DNA from 2 places in the Bradyrhizobium sp. McL0615 genome. Region 1 is predicted to be linked to the other one. Evidence: riboswitches for the same ligand, from Rfam matches in the RefSeq annotation. Region 1 holds a riboswitch; the other holds the start of a gene.
What was found. A riboswitch is a leader RNA that binds a small molecule or an ion and turns the genes downstream of it on or off. The one in region 1 is predicted to bind cobalamin.

Region 1 (7,822 bases):
GACAGCACAACGAAGGTCCGGTTACAGCGCTGGGCTGCGTCGACGGGCGTGTAGCCCAGCCATACGCTGAGCACGGGCTCGTCCCCGCGCGTCCACATCCGCAAGCTCTGAAATGGATACTCGGTGCGAACCGTCATGAGATCGCGTGCCGCCTGCGCCCGGCCGCGCAAGCTGCCGACGATGACGGCCTCGCCGATCGGCGGCTTCTCGCCGGGCCGCGCGAAGCTGTAATCGACTTCCATCCAGCGCTCGCCAGCCCGGCTGCCAAGATAACGCGGCACGACCTTGCCGGTGGTGCGGCGATGCAGGAACTGGTGGTTCATGTCCATCAGGTTCTCGTGCATGAATGTATAGTGGCAGGCGACGTGCTTGCCGAATAGCCGCGTCCTGTAGGCCGCGTCAGCCGCCGCGCCGATCCGCGCTGGCGGGGCTGCGGCAGGGGACGTGCCCGGCCACACGAAGATCAGCCCGTCGCGCTCGAAACAGGGATAGCGGCGGACACCGTTGGGCAGCTTGCCCTTGCCGAGATAGGGAACATCGACGCAAGCGCCGGATGCGTCGTAGCGCCAGCCATGATAGCAGCAGCGGATGGTGCAGCCGTCGACCGCGCCGTTCGATAACGGCACCTGCCGGTGTGTGCAGCGGTCTTCCAGCGCGAAGACCTCGCCGCCCTTGGGCCGCACCAGCGCGATCGGCTCGCCCGCAAACCGTGCGGCATATGTCCGACCCGGCTTCACTTCGCGCGACCATGCCACCGGGTACCAGTGATCCGGATGCGCGCCGACCTTGCGAAGATCGAGCGATGCTTCCGACCATGCGTTATCGGGCCTCACCGTCATCGCGTCGTCATGCCTTTGCCAGCGGGCCAAGATGAAGGGCCATGATCTTTTCGGGCGTCTCGGTGACTTCGATGCGCTGGGCATCGCCGCCGACGAAGGCAAGCACCGTTCGCTCGCCGTCGCGCCACATGCTGCCAACCAGTGCGATATTGATGTGCGTGGGCTGCCCTGTCTCCCACCTCGTACATTCGATCCAGAAGCGCATGTTCGACCTCGATGCAAGGCGGAGCGCGCGGCAAAGCCGCGCACTCCGGATTTGCTTAGGATGCGGCCCTCATTTCGCGCGCCGCGGCGACCATGTTGACGAGAGCCGGGCGGACCTCTTCCCATTTACGGGTTTTCAGCCCGCAATCCGGATTGATCCAGAGTTGCGCATCTGTCAGCCGTTGTCGCGCCAGCGAGAGAAGCTCCGCCATCTCGCTGACCTCGGGAACGCGCGGCGAATGGATGTCATAGACACCGGGCCCGATCTCGTTGGGGTATTTGTAGGTCTTGAAGGCGTCCAGCAATTCCATCTTGGAGCGCGACGTTTCGATCGAAATCACGTCCGCATCCATGGCGCCGATCGCGTCGATGATGTCGTTGAACTCAGAGTAGCACATATGGGTGTGGATCTGGGTTTCGTCGGCCACTCCGCTCGAGCAGATGCGGAAGCTCTCGACGGCCCAGTCGAGATAGGTTTTCCATTGCGACTTCCGTAGCGGCAGGCCTTCACGCAAGGCCGCCTCGTCGATCTGGATCATTTTCGCTCCGGCCCTTTCGAGGTCGATGACTTCGTCCCTGATCGCGAGGGCGATCTGCCGGCAGGTCTGGCTGCGTGGGATATCGTTGCGCACAAACGACCAGTTCAAAATGGTCACCGGTCCGGTGAGCATAGCCTTCATCGGCTTCTTTGTCAGGGACTGGGCGTAACGCCACCACTCGACCGTCATTGGCTCGGGACGAGAGACGTCCCCGAACAGGATCGGTGGCCTGACGTAACGTGAACCATAGGACTGCACCCAACCGTGCTTGGTGAAGGTGAAGCCTGACAGCTGCTCACCGAAATACTGCACCATATCGTTGCGTTCGAACTCGCCGTGCACAAGCACGTCGAGACCGATTTCCTCCTGCCAGCGAACGGCGTGCGCCGTCTCTTCCTTCAGGAATTGCTCGTATTGCGCGTCGCTCATCGTGCCCTTGCCGTGCGCCGCCCGCGCATTGCGAACCTCGGCGGTTTGGGGGAATGAGCCGATCGTCGTGGTGGGGAATGCGGGCAGAGCGAACCGCGATCGCTGCACGCCGGCCCGCTTGGTGAATATGCTGTTACGTCGGCGCATCGTTTCGTCGATTGCGGCCATGCGCCGGGCAACGCTCGTACTGTGAATCTTTGGCGATGTCTCGCGGGCGATGGCTGCGGTTGCCGACGCTGCCAGCGCGTCAGCGACCTTTTCGCTGTTGCCGGCGAGCGCCTGGCCGAGCACGGCGAGTTCGCTGATCTTCTGCACAGAGAATGCAAGCCAGCTTTTCAGGTCAGGATCGAGATCGGCTTCCAGTTCGAGATCAATCGGAACGTGGAGCAGCGAGCATGACGGCGCGATCTGGACCCGGCTGGCGCCCAGTTCGGCGATTGCCGGCTTGAGCCGTTCAATCGAGGCAGCGAGGTTCGCCCGCCAGACGTTGCGGCCATCGATGGCCCCGAGCGAGACAATCAGATTCTTCGGTGCACGGAAGATGACGTCGTTCAGTTGGTCCGGCGCGCGAATGAGGTCGATGTGGAGGCCGGCAACAGGAAGCGCCAATGCGGTTTCCAGATTGTCGCCGAGCCCGCCAAAATACGTCGTCAGCATGATTTTGAGCGAGGGCAACGCCTTTGCAAACGCCGCGTAGGTGCGCTGCAGCGCTTGCCGCGCAGTATCGTTCAGATCGAGAACCAAACAGGGTTCATCTAGCTGCACCCATTCGGCGCCGCTTTTCGCGAGCTCTTGCAGAACCTCGATATAAACCGGCAACAACGCGTCGAGCAGCGACAGCGGATCGAGCGTCGGATCGGAGCTCTTGCCAAGCTTCAGGAAGGTGACCGGACCGACCAGAACCGGGCGCGTCTGATAGCCGAGGCTCTTCGCTTCCTCATATTCTTCAATAGGCTTGCGCGAAGAGAGCTTGAAGGTTTGCCCTTTGCGGAATTCCGGCACCATATAGTGATAGTTGGTGTCGAACCACTTGGTCATTTCCTGTGCGGGCGCGCCATGCGACGACCCGTGTTCATGATGGGCATGCCCGCAGCTTTCGTCATGGCCGGTGCCTTCTGTGCCGCGCGCCATCGCGAAATAGGTGGAAAGCGAGACCTCGCCACCTTTCCAGCCATATACTTCCGGTATTGCGCCGACCATCACGCTGGTGTCGAGTACCTGGTCGTACATTGAAAAGTCGTTGGACGGGATGACCGTGACGCCAAGCGACTTTTGACGCGCCCAGTTTGCGGCTCGAAGGCCAATGGCCGTGTCGCGCAATGCCTGTTCGCTGGATTTGCCAGACCAAAAGCTTTCCAGCGCTATTTTGAGTTCGCGGCGGGGTCCGATCCGCGGCGTTCCGAGCGTTGCAACAGGAAGTGAAGAAGTAGACATGGCTTAACCCCAAAAGTTGGGGGCAAAGGCCGAAGTGACACGTCTGGATTCCGCGTACGGCAGGAAGCGCGCGCGGAATCGCAACCGCACCACCGGGACACCCCGCCCGTGGACGTGTATGTTGTCGAGGCAGGTCTCCTGGCTCACGGGTCAATGCTGCTGTCCGGCCTTCCCGAAACCAATCGTGGTCTCAGTGACTTTGTTGGACAGCAGCTCGCCGCTTACAGTTGCGGGGGCAGCTCCGGCTTTCCACCGGCTTCCCTCTTAGCTTCGGGCCGAACGAGCCCGAAGAACCACGACAGCTTCAGTTAAGGTCAACGGCAATCCCAGTCAATACGGGCCCCGATGGGCAGCTACCCATCAATCCGGATGAGCGACGTTGGGCCAGCGAAGCAATCAGGCCTGCGGCATGCCTTCGGGGACGATGGTCTTGACGATGGAAGCGTCGAGCGCCTCGTATTCGTGCAGCCCGATCGTTGCGTACAATTCGGCGCGCGTCTGCATCTGGTCCAGCATCGTGTGGGTGCCGCCGTCGCGCTTGAGCGCCGCGAACAGATGTTGCTGAGCCTTATTGGCGACGCGGAGCGACGACACCGGCCAGATCACCATGCGATAACCCATCGCCTCGAACTCGGACGCGGTGAAGAACGGCGTCTTGCCGAACTCGGTCATGTTTGCCAGCAGCGGAACGCCGCGAACGCGCCTGGCGAATTCCTCGAACATCTCGCGCGAAATCATCGCTTCCGGGAAGATCGCGTCCGCTCCTGCCTCCAGATAAAGTTTGGCGCGCGCTACCGCGCCGTCCATGCCTTCGCTGGCCGCAGCATCGGTTCGCGCGATCAGATAGAGATGACGCCGCGCCCTGGCGGCGGCGGCGACCTTGGCCGCCATGTCGTGCGCATCCGCGAGCTTCTTGTCGTTGAGATGGCCGCATTTTTTTGGAAGCAGCTGGTCCTCGATGTGAACGGCCGCGGCGCCGGCGTCCTCGAAGGTGCGCACCATGTTCATGACGTTGAGCGCTTCGCCATAGCCGGTGTCGCCATCCACCAGCACAGGCAGGCCGCTGGCGCGCGCCACCTGGCGGATGAAGAAGGCGACTTCCTCGATCGTGATGATGCCGAGATCCGGCAGGCCCATCGAAGCCGTCACCGCCGCGCCGGACAGATAGAGCGCGGAAAAACCGGCGTCTCGGGCCTGCAGCGCGGCCATTCCGTTATGCGTACCCGGCATCTGGAGAATGCCCGGCCTGTCCAGGTGGTCGCGGAAGCGCGCCCCGGCCGGCTTGTCTTCTATGTCGGCTCCCACGAGATATGCCATGCTTGTCTCCTTACGCGGCGCGCGGGGCGATTGTCGCTTTGCCGCGCTCATGCAGCGGCACGAACTTCAGGTTCTCCGGGCCGATATAATTCGCGGCCGGACGGATGATCTTGTTGTTGATGCGTTGTTCCATCACATGCGCAGCCCATCCTGATGTTCTCGATATCACGAACAGCGGCGTGAACATCGCGGTCGGCACCCCCATCGCATGGTAGGAGACCGCGCTGAACCAGTCGAGATTGGCGAACATCTTCTTGGCATCGGCCATCACCGTTTCGATCCGGTCGGCGATTTCGAACATCCGGGTGCTTTCGCTTTCGATGCTGAGGCGGCGCGCGACTTCCTTGATCACCTTGTTGCGCGGGTCGGCTATCGTATAGACCGGATGGCCGAAGCCGATCACGACCTCCTTGGCCGCGACCCTGCGGCGGATATCGGCTTCCGCTTCGTCCGTATCGCCGTAGCGCTTCTGCACTTCGAAGGCGATCTCGTTGGCGCCGCCATGCTTCGGCCCGCGCAGAGCACCGATCGCGCCGGTGACCGCGGAATAGAGATCCGAGCCGGTGCCCGCGATCGAGCGCGCGGTGAACGTCGAGGCGTTGTATTCGTGCTCGGCGTAGAGGATCAGGGATGTGTGCATCGCGCGCTCGTGCGATGGTGAGGGCTTCCTGCCGTGGAGCAGATGCAGGAAATGCGAACCGATCGAATCGTCGTCGGTTTCGACGTCGATCCGGCGGCCGTGATGGGCATAATGGTGCCAGTACAGCAGCATGGATCCGAGCGAGGCCATCAGCCGGTCGGCAATGTCGCGGGCGCCGGGCTGGTTGTGATCATGAGCCTCGGGAAGGATGCAGCCGAGCGCGGAGACGCCACTTCTCAGGACATCCATCGGGTGCGCGGCAGCGGGCAGCAATTCCAGCGTCTGCAGCACCGCGAGCGGTAGCCCCCGCAGCGCCTTCAGCTTTGCCTTGTAGTTTCGCAGTTCCGACAGCGTGGGCAGGCTGCCGTGCACCAAGAGATACGCGATCTCCTCGAACTCGCAGGTCTCGGCGACATCGAGAATGTCGTAGCCGCGATAGTGCAGGTCGTTTCCGGTGCGGCCGACCGTGCACAGCGCGGTGTCGCCGGCGATCACGCCGGAAAGCGCGACTGACTTCTTGGGCGCAGGCTTGATGTCCGTCATTTCAATTGCCCCTATCGATTGCCGGCGGCGCGCTGGGCCGCTGTCTGGGCGGCGTTGCGCCAGTCGAAGATTCCGTGCGTCGATGTGCTGCCGAGCAATTTCGGATCGACCGTGAAGGTGAGGTCGGTCAGTTCGCCCGCCTTCAGCGACACCAGCCTTTCCACCGTTGCGATGAAGCGATCCTGCTCAGTCGCGGTGATCACGCCTTCCGCCAAATTGCGGAATTTCCGGACGTAGTCTGTCCGCTTGAACGGCCCGGCGCCGAGCGGATGTGCATCGGCCAAGGCGATCTCGTCGCTGATGACGGAGCCGCCCTTCAGCTTCACGACGACACGTCCGCCGAACGCTTTTTCCTTCGGATCGTGGCTGTGGTAGCGGGCGGTCCATGCGGGGTCTTCGACCGTCGAGATTTTTCGCCACAGCGCGATCGTGGTCTCGCGGCCCGCGCGCTCCGGCGAATAGGATTTCTCGTGATGCCAGCCGCCGTCTTCCAGCGCGACCGCGAAGATATACATGATCGAATGGTCGAGCGTTTCGCGGCTCGCCTTCGCGTCCATCTTTTGCGGATCGTTGGCGCCGGTGCCGATCACGTAGTGGGTGTGGTGGCTGGTGTGGATGACGATGCTATCGATCTTCGAAAGGTCGCCGATCTTCGGTCCCAGCCGGCGCGCGAGGTCGATCAGGGCCTGGCTCTGATATTCGGCCGAGTGCTCCTTGGTGTAGGTGTCGAGAATGGCGCGCTTGGCTTCGCCCTTCTCGGGTAATGGCACGGTGTATTCCGCCTTGGGGCCGCCGAGCAGCCAGGCGATAAAACCGTCCTCACCCTCATAGGCGGGTGACGGCGCGCCTTCGCCGCGCATCACGCGGTCGACGGATTCGATCGCCATCTTGCCGGCGAAGGCCGGCGCATAGGCCTTCCAGCTCGATATCTCGCCCTTGCGCGATTGCCGCGTGGTCGTGGTGACGTGCAGCGCCTGCTGGACGGCCTGATAGATCATCTCAGTGGGCAGACCGAGCAGCGCGCCGATGCCGGCGGCGGCGGACGGGCCGAGATGGGCGATATGATCGATCTTGTGCTCGTGCAGGCAGATACCCTTCACAAGATCGACCTGGATTTCGTAAGCCGCAGCCAGTCCGCGGACGAGGTCCGCGCCCGCCAGTCCGCAGTGCTGGGCGACGGCCAGCACCGGCGGAATGTTGTCGCCGGGATGCGAATAGTCCGCCGCCAGGAACGTGTCGTGGAAATCGAGCTCGCGAACGGCGACCCCGTTGACCCAGGCGGCCCACTCCGGCGAAATCCGCTGCGATCGCGTCAGCCCGAACACGGTTGATCCCGGCTGAAAGGGATGCGCCTCGGCTTGCGCTCGCGCGCTGACAACGGGACGCCGCGCCACCGAGGCTGCGGCAACGGCGGCGTTGTCGATGATGCGGTTGCCCAGCATCTCCACCACGTCGCTCTCGACCGCGACCGTGTCGGCGGCCACCTCGGCGATCTTCCAGGCCAGTTGGTCGGCGCGCGGCAGATGATCGGCCGATTTGAACGTACGAACGCTATGCTGTTTCAAGACGCAGCTTCCTTCTGAATTGGATCGGTGATGGTTGGTTGCGTGATCGGGACCGGGCGGCCGAATTCATTCACCGCGACCATCTCGAACGTTCCACGTACCGCGGATTTTCGTTTGCCGCTGATCAGGTCTTCGCGGATCATGTCGACGGCAACCGTCATGGAGCTGCGGCCGACGCGCACGACCTGGGCCACCAGCTCGACGAGTTCGCCGACATGGACGGGCTCGTGAAATTCGATCTTGTCCGAGGTCGCCATAACGACGCTCTGCCGCGCGTGCCGCGTCGCTGAGACGAATGCCGCCTTGCCCATC
Region 2 (7,822 bases), 650 kb from region 1:
GATGGTGGGCACGCTTCGCCTTGCCCACCCTACGAGTTGTGTGCCCCACTACAACGGCTCATCATCATTGCCGTGGCTGTCGCGCTTCGGCGTGGCGATGTCGCCGTCCTCGTACTCTTCATCCTCGACCGGCGCGCGCTCCGGCTTCTTCGGTTTGTCGTTCGCCGGTTTTGGAGGCTGGTTTTTCCTGCCGGTTCCGCCCATGTGATACCTTCTTCGTCGGATGAATCGACGTTGCTCTGCATGCCGATTCGGAGTATCCGCATGATCTCAATCAGATCGAGTTTGGCCGGCATGTTAGCGCCGGTCACAAGAACTTTCCTGCCCTTTTTGCGGCGCTCAGTCCAAAAGGGCTTTCACACGGAGCCAGCATGAAAAAGCCCCGCCCTGCGGCGGAAGAACCGCAGCCGCGCAAAATCATCCGCGCTGACAAGGCACCGACCACCGGCTACTCGCTGGTGGTGGACGGTCATTTCAAATCGCATCACGAAACGGTCGAGGCCGCCGAAGAGGCGGGCATGGCCTTGAAGAACAAGTTTCAGATGCTTCAGGTGCAGGTCTACGACGCCGAGAACAAGACCCGTTCGATGATCGATTGGCCGGGACCGGCGTAACGCTGCCGATATCTGACTTTGCTTTCGTCATGGCCGGGACATCGCGCGCGACGACGCGCTTCGCACGCGGGGATGATGAGACACCTGTAAGAGTCCTGTCTTGAGAGTCCCGCCTCAGGTTCGCCGTCCACCGTTCAGCTGGCTCGCCAGCCAGTCGGACAACGCCACCGGCTTCTCGTTCGACCGCTTGGTGCCGGCGGAGGCCTTCTTTGCGGCTTTCGCGGCAGGAGCACGCTGCGGCTCGGTTGCCTCGCGCGCGAGCCGCAACGCCTTCAGCTTGGCCATATTGTCGAGAACAGCCTTGGTGCTGGCGTCGCGTTCGGCCTTGCCGGACCTCGCGTCTTGCGCCGCCCTTGCCACTTTGTCGGCGCGTGCCTGGGCGCGATCACGATCCTCTTTCGTCATTTCAGCTCAGCCTTTTTTCGCGGCCTTGGTCTTGGCCTTGCTTTTGACCGCCGGTTCCGGTGGGTTTTCACGGTCGGCTGCTTCCTTCGCCAGACGCAGAGCGCGCAGCTTCTCGGTCCGCTTCCGGATCGCGACATCGGCGGCCGCGATCTCGGCCATCGCCTTGATGCCTTCGACTTCCTGGGTGCGCTTGCGGTTCAGCCTGATTTCCTTCAGTTCCGCGGCGCTCTTCGGCTCATCGTCCATGTCATACCTCTGAAATCACGACAGATATCGTCGAGCGGCTTTGGGGCGGTTTACCACGGATCGGGGCCCTGAGGATGTTATTTTCGGTCGAAAAAGCCCCACTTTCTTGTCAAATCAGCCTTCTTGGTGAAGGGCCGCTTCGTCGTCGGCCTCGTCTGGGGCCGCAGAATCCAAGCTCACAAGCCAGGCGGTCAGCGCCGCCGACGCATGTCCCTGCGACCGCATCTGCCGCAATGCGATGCGGACGCTGATCCGGCCGTGGCGGTCGCCGGCCATCGCTGTGGGCGGCTCGCCGGCTAGCACCGCATCGACCACCCGCCGCTTGGTCGCAAGGGCCGCGGGATCGCCGCAGGCGGCCATCATTCGCTGAAAGGCATTATGGTGCGTTGCGTCGAACGGCCGGGCACCACCCAGCCCGTTCCGCGCCGGATGCGGCGGATAGAGATGCGCGCAGGGAATCCACCCCTGAGGCACCGGTTCGGTCGCCGGATGGGTTCGCCGGCTTTGCAGCAGCCGTGGCAGCACGTGCGTGTGCGGTCCCTCCGGGCTCTTGCCCGACGGCGGCGGGATCGGCTGATAGACCTCGATGCGGCCGAGCCGGCTGACGAAGACGCGGTGCGGGTTGGCTGCGAGGATCATTGCCATGGCAGGATTGCCGGGCTCGAACAGGCTGCGGCCGGTATGTTCGCGTAGCCGCGCGGCGAGCCCGTGATCGCCGATGCGGACACAGAAATCCGCCTGCAGCGCGCCGAGACCGAGATCGAACAGGATGTCTTCGCGATCTTCCTCGCGCGGCGCCTGACGATCGGGGCCGATCTCCGTCAGCGCGACGCGCTGGTTCATGGCGCAATCATCGCGCGGCAGGCAAAGCGCGATCCGCTGATTCCATCCGGTTTTGGTAATGCCCTCCGACGCGAAGGGGCGGATAGCGGGATCAGGTTTGAGGGCAATGCCGCCGCGCGTCGTCACCGCCGAAACGGCTTTCGCCGACTGCACGAGCCGCACCGGCTCGTCGGGGGCGCGTGAAAATTCGGCGATGGCGCCGAAGGTGCCGAGGCTCCATTGCGTATCGGGGTTGGATATTTCCCGCTGCAAGAGATCGATGGCTGCGGCGGTCATCGCGGCCCGCGAAATGGAAGCGATTCAGGCATGAAAAAGCATTCTCCCCGGCAATGCCAGGGAGAATACCGTCTTGTCAGGTCAGGACAAGCCGGCCGGTCGAAGGCCGAACCGGCTATTGCGGTCAGAATGTCGCGCCGGCCCTCACCATGTAGGTGCGTCCGGGCAGCGGATAGGCCGCGAAGCGGCCGGGCGTGAACGAACTGGCGATGGCGTAGTCGTAGTACTGCGCATCGAACAGGTTGTTGGCGCTGATCGACCAGAAAAAGCGATCGTAGGCGCCGCTCAGTTTCAGATCGACGGTTGCACTCGCTGGAATGCGGCCTTGAGTGTTCGCCTGATCATTATCCATGATGCGTTCGCTCCAGGCGCGCACCGTAGCATCGAATACCAGGTAGTTCTGCCAGATGTTCCAGGTCACGCCGCCGCTCGCGGTGTAGTGCGACACCAGCGGCACATCCTTGCCTTCGAACTCCCCTTCGCGAAACACGGCGCGGGTATAGGCGATGCCGCCGCGAAGCAGCACGGTGTCGCTGACGCGGAGCGACGCGCTGGTCTCCGAGCCGTAACGCCGGGTCGGATCGAGGTTGACGTTGTAGAACAGCGCCGGGATGAAATGGATCTCATTCTCAAGATCCATGCCGTAGATGCTCGATTGCATCTGGAACGCGCCGGCCTTGACGCGGAAGCCGCCCTCGATGTCGTGCGAGGTCTGGGTCTTCAGCTTGAAATCCTGGGGCGGTCCCGGGAAGGGCGCAAACGGCAGCAAGGGTCCGGAGGCCACGCGTTCCTCGACATTCGGCGTGCGGAACGCGCGCGCGGCGCGGCCGAATACCGAGAACACGTCGTTGAAACGATGTTCGAGACCCACATGCAACGCGTAGTTGGTCTCGCTGCTGTCGAGCGGGAGCGCCTGGCTTTCGAAACCGAAGATGCCGGGTGCGGTGAGATTCAGACGATCACGCGCGCTGAGCCACGTGTTCTGAACCCGGGCGCCATAGGAGAAGTCGGTGGTCGGCAATAGCCCGACCGTGTGTTGCCAGTATCCGGCCAGCGATTGCTGCGACAGGTCGTAGACGTGAATCGGCTGCGCGCCCTTGAACAGCGGCCGGTCTGAGTTGAAGGCAGCATCGTAATAATCGATGCCGGTCAGGATCTGCGACGGCACGCCGAACAGGGAATTCTTGATGCTGAGGCGCGGCGTGATCGACCAGGTCTGCAGGTGGCTGTCGACATAGTTGAAGGGAATGGTCGGCAGCGTGCCGAAGAAACCGCCCTGCGATTTCTTGTCACGCACACCCCCATCCACGATCAGGTCGACGCCGTCGATGATGGTCTTGGTGAAGCCGGCGGTCGCGCTGGCGCCCTGCTGGTTGCCATAGTCGAACGGCGTGTTGGTGCCTTGGCGGTTGGTGACGAGCTGGTTGAGCCCGATCGAGGGATCGACCGTCCGACCGCCGGGGAAGCCGAGCTTCTGGTCGTCGCCGGTGACGGTGAGGAATGCCTTGAGGTCGGGCGTCGTGTAGTTGAGGTTGCCGACGCCGTTCTTCTGGTCCAGCGCGTTGTTGTCGCGATAACCGTCGGACTTGATGGCGTTGCCGTAGAACGAGGTCGACCACGGACCGTAATTGGTCGCTGCCGATACATTTGCGAGGCGCGTGTTTAACGAGCCGACACCGGCCTCGGCCCGCATCGACACCGGCGGGCCGCCGACCCCGCTTTTCAGAACGATATTGATAACGCCACCGATCGCGTTGTCGCCGTAGAGCACCGCGCCGCTGTTGCCGCGCGTGATCTCGATGCGCTCGATCGACTGAAGCGGAATGGTCGACAGATCGACCTGCGCCATGTCGACGTCGTTGAGCCGGCGGCCGTTGACCAGGATCAGGGTATTCGAGGTCGCAAAGGCGCCGAAGCCGCGCAGGTCGACGGAAGTCCGCGCGCCATTTGCCGTAATGCCGTACAGCGTGGTGAGCTGCACGCCGGGTACCTGCGCCAGAATGTCAGGCAGATTGTACGAGGGCGAATGGGCAATGTCCTGCGCCGTGATCACAGTCGAAGACGCGCCGACGATGCCGTTGAATTGTCGCACGCCGGTGCCTGTTCCGCCGGCCTCAGCCGTACCCGGACTTGTGCCATCGGAGGCTCCGGTGCCAGCACCACGCTCCGGTCGCGCTGTCCGCGCCGAACGAGTCGTGGTGCCGCTACCGTCATTGTCGAGCGGCCGGGCGCGGGTCTTGTTCGGATCGGTGGGGGAGGTGACCTCGATCGGCGGCAATTGCTCGGATGACGTCTGCTGCGCCTGCGCGTCGGAAATGCCAAGCGATACGAAGGGCACCAGGAAACTGGAAGTGAGCCAGAAGCGGCGCTGCCGCGTGGCGGTAGTGGAAGACATGGACTTAACCTCGGTATGACGTCAGTGGCACGTCACAGCGAACCAAGTCTCACCATCCCGCTTGCGCGAACCCAGTGAAGCTAATGCCTGTACTCCCCGACCGACATCTTCGCGTGTGACCACGGCTGACGGCAGGTCTCCTGGCTCGCGGGTCGCTACCCTTCGTCGCCTTCCCAGGACCGAGATTCCCAGTGGCGTATGACGAAGGATTCGCCGCTTACAGTTGCGGGGGCAGCCGCGGAATTGGGGGACTTCCCCGCACCGCATTCCCTTTTGATCCCCAAACGGGAACCGTCAGGAACTATGGTAGAAGTTTGGCAAAGTTCGAGTCAATCCGCCTTGGGCGCGCTTGCGATCCTCACTGGACGAGTGCGCTATTTTTGCCGCATGAGCACCGCCGCTTGAGCTCCTGTACCGGAGCGGGCAAAACTGCTTTAGGACGATCGATGAGTGTCGAGACTGTTGCCATAACCAACGAGGATGCCGCGCGCCGCAGGATCGGGGCTGTGGCGGCGCTTTCTGTCCTTGTTGTGCTGCTGATGCTGATCTCGCTCGGCATCGGGCCGGTGCGGTTGTCGCCGCTTTCGGTGGCGGAGGCCCTGTTCGGCGGCGGCAGCGACGTGTCGCAGGTGATCGTGCGGGAAATCCGCCTGCCGCGCACGCTGCTGGCGCTGGCGATCGGCGCCATCCTCGGGCTATCAGGCGCATCGCTGCAAGGCCTGCTGCGCAACCCGCTGGCCTCGCCCTCGCTGTTCGGCGCGCCGCAATCAGCCGCGTTCGGCGCGGTGCTGGTGATCGCGCTGGGGCTGGCCGACGTGCGCTCCTACGCACTGCCGGTTGCAGCGATCTGTGCCGCGTTCGTATCCGTGTTCGCGCTGCTGTCTATTGCGGGACGCAATGCGGGGCTTTTGATCCTCATTCTCTCAGGCCTTGCGATTTCGAGCTTTGCGGGGGCCGCCACCGCGCTGGTGATGAACCTCTCCAGCAATCCCTTCGTGGTGCTGGAGATCGCGTTCTGGCTGCTCGGCTCGCTGGAGGACCGCAGCTTTCAGCATGTCATGCTGGCATTTCCCTTCATCATTGCCGGCGCGATCATGCTGTTCAGCCAGCGCCATGCCTTTCGCGCGCTGAGCCTCGGCGAGGAAACCGCGCAAAGCCTCGGCGTCGATGTCGGACGGTTGCGGCTGTTCGTCATTTCGGGCGTGGCGCTCGGCGTCGGCGGCGCGGTTGCTGTCACCGGCACCATCGGCTTCATCGGGCTGGTTGCGCCGCATCTGATGCGCCCCTTGATCGGCCATGATCCGGGGAGGCTTTTGCTGCCAAGCGCGCTCGCCGGTTCCGCGCTGCTGCTGGCAGCCGATATCGCGGTGCGCATCATTCCCTCGACATCGGACATCAAGGTCGGCGTGCTGACCTCGATCATCGGCGTACCGTTCTTCCTCTATCTGATCATGCGCGAGCGCCGCGCGCTCGGCGGAGGCGTCGCATGAGCGAGCAAGCGCTTCTGACCGCAAAGGGGCTCGGCGTGCGGCTCGCCGGCCGCGTCGTGCTGAAAGAGGTCTCGCTGGCGCTGTCGCCGGGACACCTGGTGGCGCTGGTCGGACCGAACGGCGCCGGCAAGACCACGCTGTTGCGGGCGCTGGCGGGATTGATCCCGTCCGAAGGCGAGATCGAGGTCGGCGGCCAGAGGCTGTCGTCGCTGCCGCTGCGCGAGCGGGCAAAGCGCTTCGGCTACCTGCCGCAGGGGCACGTGGTGCACTGGCCACTGCCGGCGCGCGATATCGTGGCGCTCGGCCGCTATCCGCATGGCGCCACCGATCCGGCGCGGTTGTCGCCCAGAGATGTGGAGGCGGTGTTGCGAGCGATGCAGGCGGTCGACGTCATCGAGTTCAGCGATCGCCGCGTCACCGAATTGTCCGGCGGCGAGCGCAGCCGCGTCGCGCTGGCGCGCGCGTTGGCGGTGGAGGCGCCGGTCATCCTGGCTGACGAGCCGACCGCCTCGCTCGACCCGCGACACCAGATCGACGTCATGAAGAATCTGCGCGCAACCGCCGACAAGGGCGTGCTCGTCATCGTCGTGACCCACGATCTCGGGCTCGCGGCGCGGTTTGCTGACCATGTCCTGGTGCTGCGCGAAGGCCGGCTGGTGTCACAGGGCGCGCCGGCAGAGGCACTGTCCGAGCAGGTGATGGCTGACGTGTTCAGGATATCGGCCTATCGCGCGGAATTCCAGCGCGAGGCGGTCATCGTGCCGTGGGCGGATATCTGATGCGACGGCGGCTGGCATTTTGGGCCGCGATGATGGTGCTTGCGTTGCCGGGCAGCGGCGCATCGGCTGCCAATCTGCCGCGCCTGGTGTCGATGAATGTCTGCACCGACCAATTGGTGCTGGCGCTGGCCGACCCCGAACAGATTCTTGGATTGAGCCGGTTTTCGCGAGACGGCTGGCAATCGCAGGCGGGCGACATCAGCCGTTATCCCGTGCTGTCGGGAGGCGCTGAGGACGTGTTGCTGATCCGGCCCGACATCGTCGTCGCCAGCGCGTTTGACAAGCGCTCGACGCGGGAGCTGTTGAAGGCCAAGGGACTTCATCTTGCCGAACTCGCCGTGCCGCAAACCCTCGACGAAGCGCGGCAGCAGATCCGCGAAGCCGGCGACATCACCGGACATCCCGATCGCGCGGCTGCGGAAATCGCGCGGCTCGATGCGGCGCTGGCGCGCGCCCGCCGCGCGGTCTCGGAACAGCATTATCGCGTGCTGCCATTGTCGCGGCGCGGCTGGGTCGCAGGCAGCGACAGCTTTGTCGATTCGCTACTCCGCGAAACCGGCCTGCGCAGCGCGGCCGGCGATCTCGGTTTCGCCTTCGGCGGATTTGCCTCGCTGGAGGCGATCGTGAATCTGCGGCCGGACTTCATCGTGGTTTCGCAGGCCGGCGACAGGGCGAAGGACGACGGCCAGGCGTTCCTGCTGCATCCGGCGCTGGAGCGCTTCTATCCGCCGGAAAAGCGCATCGTGGTTCCGGAACGTATGACCGAGTGCGGTG

Region 2: another riboswitch for cobalamin. It lies ahead of ACPPVP_RS03395 (TonB-dependent receptor); the one in region 1 lies ahead of metE (5-methyltetrahydropteroyltriglutamate--homocysteine S-methyltransferase).

What each region holds. Positions count from the first base shown of each region.
Region 1 is NZ_CP188254.1:1,392,677-1,400,498, forward strand. It holds gene ACPPVP_RS06580 (Rieske 2Fe-2S domain-containing protein) at 1-839, opposite strand, end outside; gene ACPPVP_RS06585 (hypothetical protein) at 847-1,044, opposite strand; gene metE (5-methyltetrahydropteroyltriglutamate--homocysteine S-methyltransferase) at 1,100-3,445, opposite strand; cobalamin riboswitch at 3,557-3,758, opposite strand; gene prpB (methylisocitrate lyase) at 3,842-4,762, opposite strand; gene prpC (bifunctional 2-methylcitrate synthase/citrate synthase) at 4,773-5,945, opposite strand; gene ACPPVP_RS06605 (MmgE/PrpD family protein) at 5,957-7,510, opposite strand; gene ACPPVP_RS06610 (acyl-CoA thioesterase) at 7,507-7,822, opposite strand, start outside.
Region 2 is NZ_CP188254.1:741,602-749,423, forward strand. It holds gene ACPPVP_RS03370 (hypothetical protein) at 49-204, opposite strand; gene ACPPVP_RS03375 (hypothetical protein) at 372-614, shown strand; gene ACPPVP_RS03380 (hypothetical protein) at 729-1,019, opposite strand; gene ACPPVP_RS03385 (transcriptional regulator) at 1,026-1,265, opposite strand; gene ACPPVP_RS03390 (DUF6925 family protein) at 1,380-2,384, opposite strand; gene ACPPVP_RS03395 (TonB-dependent receptor) at 2,509-4,779, opposite strand; cobalamin riboswitch at 4,893-5,090, opposite strand; gene ACPPVP_RS03400 (FecCD family ABC transporter permease) at 5,226-6,269, shown strand; gene ACPPVP_RS03405 (ABC transporter ATP-binding protein) at 6,266-7,048, shown strand; gene ACPPVP_RS03410 (ABC transporter substrate-binding protein) at 7,048-7,822, shown strand, end outside.